Regions from separate parts of the Actinoplanes sp. 13 genome, predicted to be linked through region 4. Evidence: riboswitches for the same ligand, from Rfam matches in the RefSeq annotation. Region 4 holds a riboswitch; each other region holds the start of a gene.
What was found. Region 4 has a riboswitch for cobalamin ahead of AC0NH5_RS39115 (ribonucleoside-diphosphate reductase subunit alpha). Riboswitches for the same ligand answer to the same signal wherever they lie in the genome.
Positions count from the first base shown of each region.

Region 1 (2,193 bases), on a different contig from region 4:
ACCACTGCCGGTAACGGTCGCCGGAGATCCGCACCGGGTTCGTCGCCAGCTGCTCCTCGGTGAGCCAGTCCGGGTCCTGCCCGCCGGCCGCGATGAGCGTGTGCATCAGCCCGTCGCCGTCGTAGGAGCCGAAGTTCCCGATCCGGTAACCCCGGCCGGCGAGGGCGGCCAGCAACGCGACCGTCGAGGCAGGGGTGTCGAGACCGACCGCGTTGCCGATCCGCGAGTGCTTCGTCGGGTAGGCCGACAGCATCAGCGCGATTCGGCGGTCGGCGGGCGGCACGTGCCGCAGCCGGGCGTGCGCCAGCGCGATGCCGGCCACCCGGGCGGCCCGTTCCGGGTCGGCCACGTAGACCGACAGACCGTCCGGGTCGATCTCCTTGAACGAGAACGGCACCGTGATGATCCGCCCGTCGAACTCGGGGATCGCCACCTGGGTGGCCGCGTCCAGCGGCGACAGCCCGTCGTCGCTGGCCTCCCACGTCGCCCGCGAGCTGGTCAGGCACAGCCCCTGCAGGATCGGCACGTCCAGGTCGGCGAGCACCCCGACGTCCCACGCCTCGTCGTCGCCACCGGCCGAGGCGGTCGCCGGTTTCGTCCCGCCGGCCGCCAGCACCGTCACCACCAGAGCGTCCGCCTTGCGCAGCTCGGCGAGCAGGTCGTCCGGCGCGGTCCGCAGCGAGGCCGTGTAGATCGGCAGCGCCCGGCCGCCCTTCGCCTCGATCGCCTGGCAGAGGGCCTCGACGAACGCGGTGTTCCCGGCCATGTGGTGAGCGCGGTAATAGAGGACCGCGACCGTCGGTGAGCCCTCCCCCGACTTCCGCGGCAGGACGCCCCACTGCGGCGCGGCTTCGGCGGGCGCGAACCCGTTGCCGGTCAGCAGCACCGTGTCGGAGAGGAAGTCGTGCAACGCGGCCAGGTTGGCGGAGCCGCCCTGCGCCAGGTACACGTGGGCGTCCGCCGCTACACCGGCCGGCACCGTGGAGAGCTTCATCAGATCGGCGTCCGGCGCCTGCTCACCGCCGAGCACGACCACCGGGGTCTCGCCGCCGAGCAGCGTGTCCAGGCCCTCTTCCCAGGCCCGGCGCCCGCCCAGGATCCGCACCACGACCAGCGAGACCCCGTCGAGCAGGGCGGGCAGGTCGTCCACCGAGGTCCGGGCCGGGTTCGCCAGCCGCCAGGCCGAGCCGCTGGCCCGGGCGCTGAGCAGGTCGGTGTCGGACGTCGACAGCAGCAGAAACACGCGTGCGCTCCCCTCGGGGTCCGCGCCCCGGGTAGTAGAGATCACGGCGACCGGAGTTCCTGGCTCCCGGGCGAGACGCCCGGTGACAGTGGCGGGACCGCGCCGGAATCGCACCGGCTTCCTCCGCGGCGTCGCCGCCGTTCTCAGACACGCTACTCGATGCCGGTGACAGCTCCGGCTGTGATGCTGCCGACCCGAGGATGCACCCGGCACGGTGACCGGTCGTAGTATCCGCACGGTGACCTCCCCCCGCTCCTCCGACGTCGACGCCTGCCCGGGCGCGCTGCGGCTGCACGCCGCCGCCGACGGGCTGCTGGCGCGCGTCCGGCTGCCCGGGGGCGAGGTGACCGGCGCTCAGCTGGGCACTCTGCGGGCGCTGGCCGAGGAGTTCGGCGACGGCTGCCTGGAGGTGACCTCACGGGCGAACCTCCAGCTCAGAGCACTTCGAGCGGGGGACACAGAGGTCTTGGCGGCGGGCTTGCGGGAGGCGGGGCTGCTGCCTTCGCCGGCCCACGACGCGGTACGCAACATAGCGGCGCCCCCGTTGGCCGGCGCGCGAGAACGGCACCTGGTCCGGGCGCTCGACGCAGCGATCCTCGCCGATCCCGAGCTGGCCCGCCTGCCCGGGAAGTTCCTGTTCGCGATCGGTCACGTGCCGCTCGCCGCCGACGTCGCCGCCGTCTGGTCGGGCGACTGCTTCGCGATCCGGTTCGCCGGTCACGACACCGGTCTGCGGGTCACTGCCGAGCGGGTCGCACCGACGCTGGTGACCGCCGCGCACGCGTTCCTGGCCGAGCGGGAGGCGCAGCGCGGTGCCGGCCCGGCGGCGTGGCGGCTGCGGGAGCTCGGCGACGGCCCGGCCCGGGTCTCGCAGCGGGTGGCCGCCGCGCTCGGGCTGACTGCCGGCGCTGTGCGGGCGGCGGCACCGGCCGCCGGGCCGGCGCCGGGTG
Region 1 covers NZ_JBVYOQ010000001.1:120,533-122,725, forward strand. The annotation lists gene cobN (cobaltochelatase subunit CobN) at 1-1,243, opposite strand, end outside; cobalamin riboswitch at 1,278-1,401, opposite strand; gene AC0NH5_RS00500 (precorrin-3B synthase) at 1,482-2,193, shown strand, end outside.
Region 1: it holds a riboswitch for cobalamin, as region 4 does, so the genes downstream of both, cobN (cobaltochelatase subunit CobN) here and AC0NH5_RS39115 (ribonucleoside-diphosphate reductase subunit alpha) in region 4, are expected to answer to the same signal.

Region 2 (2,193 bases), on a different contig from region 4:
CTGTCGGAGCAACGGCTCCTGGAGGCCGGCTGGGAGCCGTCCGACCAGCCCGGCCGTCCACCCCGGCATACCTATCGGCTCACCGGCGATGGGATCGCCCTGGCCAAGGCCCGTCTGGCCGAGGCGGCGGCGAAGTCCCGCAGGACCGGAGCGGCGTCCAGGGTGCGGCCGGCATGAGCGCCGCCGACGGTCGGGTCCGGGCCGCCACCCGCCGCCTGCTCACCTTCGCGGTCCGCGGCCGCCGGAATCGCGGCGGACCGTGGGGTGAAGCGGTGCTGGCTGAGTTCGATCAGATCAGCGGCAATCGCGCTGCGCTGCGCTGGGCCGTGGGCGGCCTGCGGGTGGCCGGCCGCGAGCGGTACGCGTCCGTGCGTACCCCCATGAAGTTGGCCACCGCGGCGGCGTCTCTCGCCGTCGCCGCCGTGCTGATCGACCAGTTCGCGCTGACCGTGCAGTACGTGCCCAGTTCCGGCATGGAGCCCACCATGGACGCCGCCAGCCGGCACGTGCTGGACAAGGTCACCTTCCGGCTGACCGGCATCGACCGGGGTGACATCGTGGTGCTCCCGGTCCCCGGCACACCGGGGTTCACCACCGAGCGACGGGTGATCGGCATCTCCGGCGACCGGATCGAGTGCCGGGACGGCCGGGTGTTCCGCGACGGCGCCCCGATCGACGAGCCTTACCTGGCCGCCGAAACCCGGACCGAATGTGATCCGGTCACAGTCGTCGCCGGCGGGGTCTATGTCCTCGGCGACAATCGTGACGTCGCGCAAGATTCCCGGCACTGGGGCACGTTCGGCCGGGATTCCGTCGAAGGACGAATCGTACGGATCGGCTAGACGGGCAGATGTCGCCGCGGCCGGTCGGTGGGTTAGCGTTTCCTTGACCGCGCCGCAGCGAAGCCGGTGAGAAACCGGAGCTGTCCCGCAACTGTGATCCCTCGTTCTCGAGGTCTAGCCAGGTCGCCTGGGCGCCGGTCGCGATTCAGCGCTCCCGGGGAGGGGCGCCTCGCGGGCGGGGCCGGCGTTGGCTCCTGTCGGCGAAGCACCACAAGCCCGGCCGACAGGAGGACCTATGAAACGCCTGCTCAGCACCGCTGCGGCGGTCACCGTACTGATGCTCGGCGGATGCGCCGGCGACAGCCAGGAGCCCACCGCCACCGCACCCGGTGCCGGTGCGTCGTACCCGGTCACGGTGGGAACGGTGACTCTCGGCGCCCGGCCCGACAAGATCGTCTCGCTCAGCCCGACCGCCACCGAGATGCTCTTCGCGATCGGCGCGGGGCCGCAGGTCACAGCCGTGGACGACCAGTCGAGCTTCCCGGCCGAGGCGCCCCGGACCGATCTCTCCGGTTTCAAGCCGAACGCTGAAGCGGTCGCCGCGAAGGACCCGGATCTCGTGGTGCTCTCCAACGACACCGACAACATCGTGTCCCAACTCGACAAGCTGGATATTCCGGTGCTCCTGACCCCGGCCGCGAAATCGTTGGACGACACGTACCAGCAGATCGGCGACCTCGGCACGCTGACCGGTCACCGGGCCGAGGCCGAGAAGGTCAGCGCGGACATGGCGGCGAAGATCGACGGGATCGTCAAGACCGTGCCCGCCCGGAGCAAGCCGCTCAGCTATTACTACGAACTGAGCCCGGATCTCTACACCGCCACCTCGAAGACCTTCGTCGGTTCGGTCTTCACCCTCTTCGGCATGACCAATGTGGCCGATTCCGCCGATCCGGACGGCGCGCTCGGCGGGTACCCGCAGATGGCGCAGGAGGCGCTGGTCAAGGCGAACCCGGACACGATCTTCCTGGCCGACGTGAAGTGCTGCAAGCAGTCCGCCGACACGGTGAAGGCGCGCAGCGGCTGGTCGGCGGTCACCGCGGTCCAGAAGGGACAGGTCTACCCGCTCGACGACGACATCGCGTCGCGCTGGGGCCCGCGTACCGTCGATCTCGTCCAGGCCGTCGCGGATTCGGTGGGCAAGGTTCCCTCATGACGGATCGGCGCAGGCCGGCCGGCCTGCGCCCGGCCTGGCTCGCGGCCGGCGTGCTGACCGTGCTGGTCGCGGCGATCGCCGGATGTGCGTTCGGGACGGTGCCGCTGCCGCCCGGCGGCGTCGCGCTGGAGATGATCAATCAACTTCCCGGGGTACGCCTGGACAGCGGCCTGACCGAGCGGGAGATCTCGATCC
Region 2 covers NZ_JBVYOQ010000012.1:4,859-7,051, forward strand. The annotation lists gene AC0NH5_RS22895 (PadR family transcriptional regulator) at 1-177, shown strand, start outside; gene lepB (signal peptidase I) at 174-842, shown strand; cobalamin riboswitch at 847-995, shown strand; gene AC0NH5_RS22905 (ABC transporter substrate-binding protein) at 1,078-1,998, shown strand; gene AC0NH5_RS22910 (FecCD family ABC transporter permease) at 1,995-2,193, shown strand, end outside.
Region 2: it holds a riboswitch for cobalamin, as region 4 does, so the genes downstream of both, AC0NH5_RS22905 (ABC transporter substrate-binding protein) here and AC0NH5_RS39115 (ribonucleoside-diphosphate reductase subunit alpha) in region 4, are expected to answer to the same signal.

Region 3 (2,193 bases), on a different contig from region 4:
CCGTGTTCCGCCGAGCCGTTCGGGTTGCCGTCCGGACCGGCGGCGTCCGAGCCGGCAGCCGGGTCGGCGGCGTCACGGTCGGCGTCCGCGGTCTGGCGTTCCTGCTCGGCCCGGTCCTCCTCGGCCTGGCGTTCGGCCTCGGCGAGGGCCTCCTCCAGCTTCTGCTCATCGGTGCCGGGCGGATCCAGCGGATCGGTGCGGCGGCGGTGCGGCAGGGCCAGGCGGGCGGCGTCGCGCACGTCGTCCGCGGTGACCACGGTCCGGCCGTGCCAGGCTGCCAGCGCCACCGCGCAGCGGGCCACCACGATGTCGGCGCGCATCCCGTCGACGCCGTAGGCGAGGCACACCCGGGCGATCCGGTCGAGCTCGGTGTCGGGCAGGGTGACCGACGGCAGCTGGGCGCGGGCCGCGGCGATCCGGGCGGCGAGGTCACGCTCGGCGCCGGTGAAGCGGGTCGCGAAACCGGCGGGATCCAACTCGTAGGCGAGGCGGCGGCGCACCACCTCGGCGCGCAGCGCCGCGTCGCGGGGCGCGGCCACCGTGACCACCAGGCCGAACCGGTCGACGAGCTGCGGGCGCGGCTCGCCCTCCTCCGGGTTCATGGTGCCGACCAGCAGGAACCGGGCGGCGTGCTTGACCGAGACGCCGTCGCGCTCGACGTGCGCGCGGCCCATCGCGGCGGCGTCCAGCAGCAGGTCGACCAGGTGGTCGGGAAGCAGGTTGACCTCGTCGACGTAGAGCACGCCGCGGTGGGCGGCGGCGAGCAGGCCGGGCTCGTAGGCCTTGACCCCGTCGCTGAGCGCGCGCTGCAGGTCCAGCGTGCCGACCACCCGGTCCTCGGTGGCGCCGACGGGCAGCTCCACCAGGGTGGCGGGTCGCGCGGCGGCCGGCCCGGCCGCCGGGTGCGGGCCGTCCGGGCAGCCCGGGTCGGGTGCGCCGGGGTCGCAGGCGAACCGGCAGCCCGGCACCACCGTGACCTCGGGCAGCAGGGCGGCGAGGGCACGGACGACGGTGCTCTTGGCGGTGCCCTTCTCGCCGCGCACCAGCACCCCGCCGACGGCGGGTGAGACGGCGGTGAGCAGGAGCGCCAGGCGCAGGTCGTCGAGGCCGACCACGGCCGAGAACGGGTACGGACTCGTCACGGAGATCCCTTCCGGCGGGTGTCCACGCCCGCGCGTCGGTTGGCACGAGCGGCCGGAGTCTCCTGACTCCCGGATCGACGTCTCCCGCTCGCCTTCCGGCCGTCGCAGGCCGTGGCGCTGGGTAGCGGGTCGCTCCCCGGTCACAGTGGCGGGACCGTCCCGGACTCGCACCGGGTTCCTCCGCAACCGCTCGCCGGTCACTCTTTCCTACCGCCGGGCCGCCCGTCAACGCGGGTTCCGTCACCCCGCCCCGGTGTGTGGAGTTGCGGCTCGAATCGGACCGCAACTTCACACACAACCGGGCCACCACGGCGGCTCGAATCGGACCGCAACTTCACACACGGGGGTGCGGGTCAGGCTCCTCGGCCGACGGCCTTCTCGGTGCTCGGCAGCGGCTCCGGGGCGAGCCGGTCCAACTCGGTGACCACGTCCAGCACCGCCAGCGCGGAACGCTCCACCAACGGCCGCCACCGTTGGTAGAGCTCGGCCGCCACCGGGTCCGGCTGCACCGGCTCGCGGGCCGGCACCAGCGCGGCCGCCTGGTCCAGGTCGGGCAGTGACCCGAGGGCGTGCCAGGCCAGCAGGCAGGCACCCAGCCCGGTGCCCTCCGGAGTGTCGGCCACCGCGACCGGCAGGTCCATCGCCGCGGCCAGCACATCGACCCACAGGTCGGAGGCGACCGCCCCGCCGGTGGCCCGGATCTCGGTGATCGGGTGCCCCTCCGCGTCGAACGAGTCACGGACCAGGGCCAGCTGCTGGCAGACGCCCTCGACGGCGGCCCGGACCAGGTGCGGCCGGCCGTGCTCGCGGCGCAGCCCCAGATAGGCGCCGCGCATCCCGGGCCGCCACCACGGGGCCCGTTCGCCCAGCAGGTATGGCAGGCAGAGCAGGCCCTCGCTGCCGGGCTCCACCTCGGCCGCCTCGCGGAGCAGGTCGGCGTCGCGGTCGTCGGCCGCCTCACCGGCCGCCCCGGCCTCGGTCATGGCGTGGGCGGCCCAGCGCACCACCGAGCCGGCGTTGTTGACGGCGCCACCGATCACCCAGCGGTCCT
Region 3 covers NZ_JBVYOQ010000032.1:63,435-65,627, reverse strand. The annotation lists gene AC0NH5_RS36895 (VWA domain-containing protein) at 1-1,142, opposite strand, end outside; cobalamin riboswitch at 1,199-1,322, opposite strand; gene AC0NH5_RS36890 (gluconokinase) at 1,496-2,193, opposite strand, start outside.
Region 3: it holds a riboswitch for cobalamin, as region 4 does, so the genes downstream of both, AC0NH5_RS36895 (VWA domain-containing protein) here and AC0NH5_RS39115 (ribonucleoside-diphosphate reductase subunit alpha) in region 4, are expected to answer to the same signal.

Region 4 (2,193 bases):
GTCCGCACCGCCTTCTTCTCGGCACGCCGGTAGGCCTCGTCGAACTCCGCGCCGTACAGGTCGGGCAGTTCCGGCGCGTCCGACGGGTCGATCAGCGACCACTCGCCGTCCGCCTCGACCCGGCGCATGAACTCGTCCGGGATCCAGTTCGCCAGGTTCAGGTTGTGCGTGCGCCGGGACTCCTCGCCGGTGTTGTCCCGCAGTTCCAGGAACTCCTCGACGTCCGGGTGCCACGGCTCCAGATAGACGCAGGCCGCCCCCTTGCGCCGGCCGCCCTGGTTGACCGCCGCCACCCCGGCGTCCAGGGTCTTCAGGAACGGCACGATGCCGTTCGACTTGCCGTTGGTGCCCCGGATGAGGGCGCCGCGCCCGCGGACCCGGCTCCACGAGATGCCGATGCCGCCGGAGAACTTCGACAGCTTCGCGACCTGGTGGTACCGCTCGTAGATCGAGTCGAGCTCGTCCTTCGGCGAGTCGACCAGGAAGCACGACGACATCTGGGTGTGCCGGGTGCCGGAGTTGAACAGCGTCGGTGAGCTGGGCAGGTACGCCAGCGACGACATCAGCCGGTAGAACCCGGTGGCCTCCGCGGCGTTCTGCGACAGGCCGCAGGCGACCCGCATCAGCCAGTGCTGCGGTGTCTCGATGACGGCCCGGGTGGTGGGGTGCCGCAGCAGGTACCGGTCGGCGACCGTGCGCAGGCCGAAGTACTCGAACCGCAGGTCACCGTCCACGTCCACAGCCGCGTCCAGCACCGTGGCGTGGGCCGCGACGAACTCCGCGGTGCCGTCACCGATCAGGCCCTGCGCGTGTCCCAGGCGGATCGACTCGCTGAAGCTGGTGACGCCCTGCTCCCGGACCTCCTCGTCGACGCACGCGGCGAGCAGCCGCGCGGCCAACTTGGAGTACTGCGGCTCCTCGCCGATCAGTTCGGCGGCCGTCTGGATCGACAGTTTGTCCAGCTCGGCGGTGGTCGCGCCGTCGTAGAGGCCGCTGATCGTCCGGGTGGCCACCCGCAGCGGGTCCACCTCGTCCAGGTCGGCGACCCACCGCTCGACCGCCTTGACGATCTTGTTGACGTCGACCGGCTCCAGGTCGCCGTTGCGTTTGCGCACCCGCATCGCGTGCCGGCGCTGCTCCGGCAGCACGGTTTTGTCCGGTGTGAGTGTCATGCCCTCTCCTCGCGAGCACGCGGGAGGCAGACACCACCGTCCCCGGCGCACGCGGGCAGCCGGGGCCGAACTGGCGTCGGCCGTCCCACGCGGCCTTCGACCGCCACACGCGGTGCGTGCGGCGCGCTGGCAGGTCTTCGGACTCGTGGGCGTCCTGCTCGCTCCTACTGGCCGTCGCTTCCCAGGCTCGCGCCCAGTGCTTCATGACGGCTGTCGTTCCCACTCACCGCTGCGGGGCAGTCCCGGTTTCCCACCGGGTTCCCTGTTGCCTCGGCCGGCCCGTTGACAGGGCCGGTCGAACCAGCTGCGTGGCACACCATATCTGGGTGGCTACGGAAAAGTCATACCCACATGGTGTGTCGGACGAAGATCACCCGGACTGACCTGCCGGCGCCCGGATGACCGAGAGCGTCAGCGGCGCGGGCATCGTGGCGATACCCGGCCCGCCGTCGCGCACCCAGGCAGCGATGTCGGTGACGATCACGTCGTCGAGGACCAGCCCGAACCACACCGGACGAGCGCCCCGCCTGCGTGCGGCCGGCGCCGGATGCACGACCACGACGTTCGACTGCGCGCATGCGTCCAGGCACAGGCTGGTGCGTACCCGATGATCCGCACCCATCGCCTCCCGCAACCGCTCCACCTGCCCGGCGTGATCCACCGCCGGATGTTTCCCCACGCTGCCGCAGCAACAGTCCCGGCACACCGTCACCGTGCAACCGGCAAGGCTGTTCTCGCCCACTCGACCTCTTTCGCCAAAACCATTCTGCGGGTACGACCGGACGACCCGTTCACGCCGGTCCCCGCGCCAGCACCGCCGCCCACGTGCGACGGCGCGCGTCCTCCGGGGTGAGCACACAGTCGCCGCAGGTGCCGCCGCCCGGAATCCGGTAGTACAGACAGCAGTTGCGGCGCACCAGGAACCAGCGTTCCCGCGCGGGATCCGGCCGGATGAGATCCGCGGCCCCCCGCAGGGGCGGCACCTGCAGCGCCGCCGCCACGACCGCCGCGGCCCGCTCCG
Region 4 covers NZ_JBVYOQ010000038.1:27,630-29,822, reverse strand. The annotation lists gene AC0NH5_RS39115 (ribonucleoside-diphosphate reductase subunit alpha) at 1-1,172, opposite strand, end outside; cobalamin riboswitch at 1,284-1,493, opposite strand; gene AC0NH5_RS39110 (hypothetical protein) at 1,543-1,884, opposite strand; gene AC0NH5_RS39105 ((2Fe-2S)-binding protein) at 1,964-2,193, opposite strand, start outside.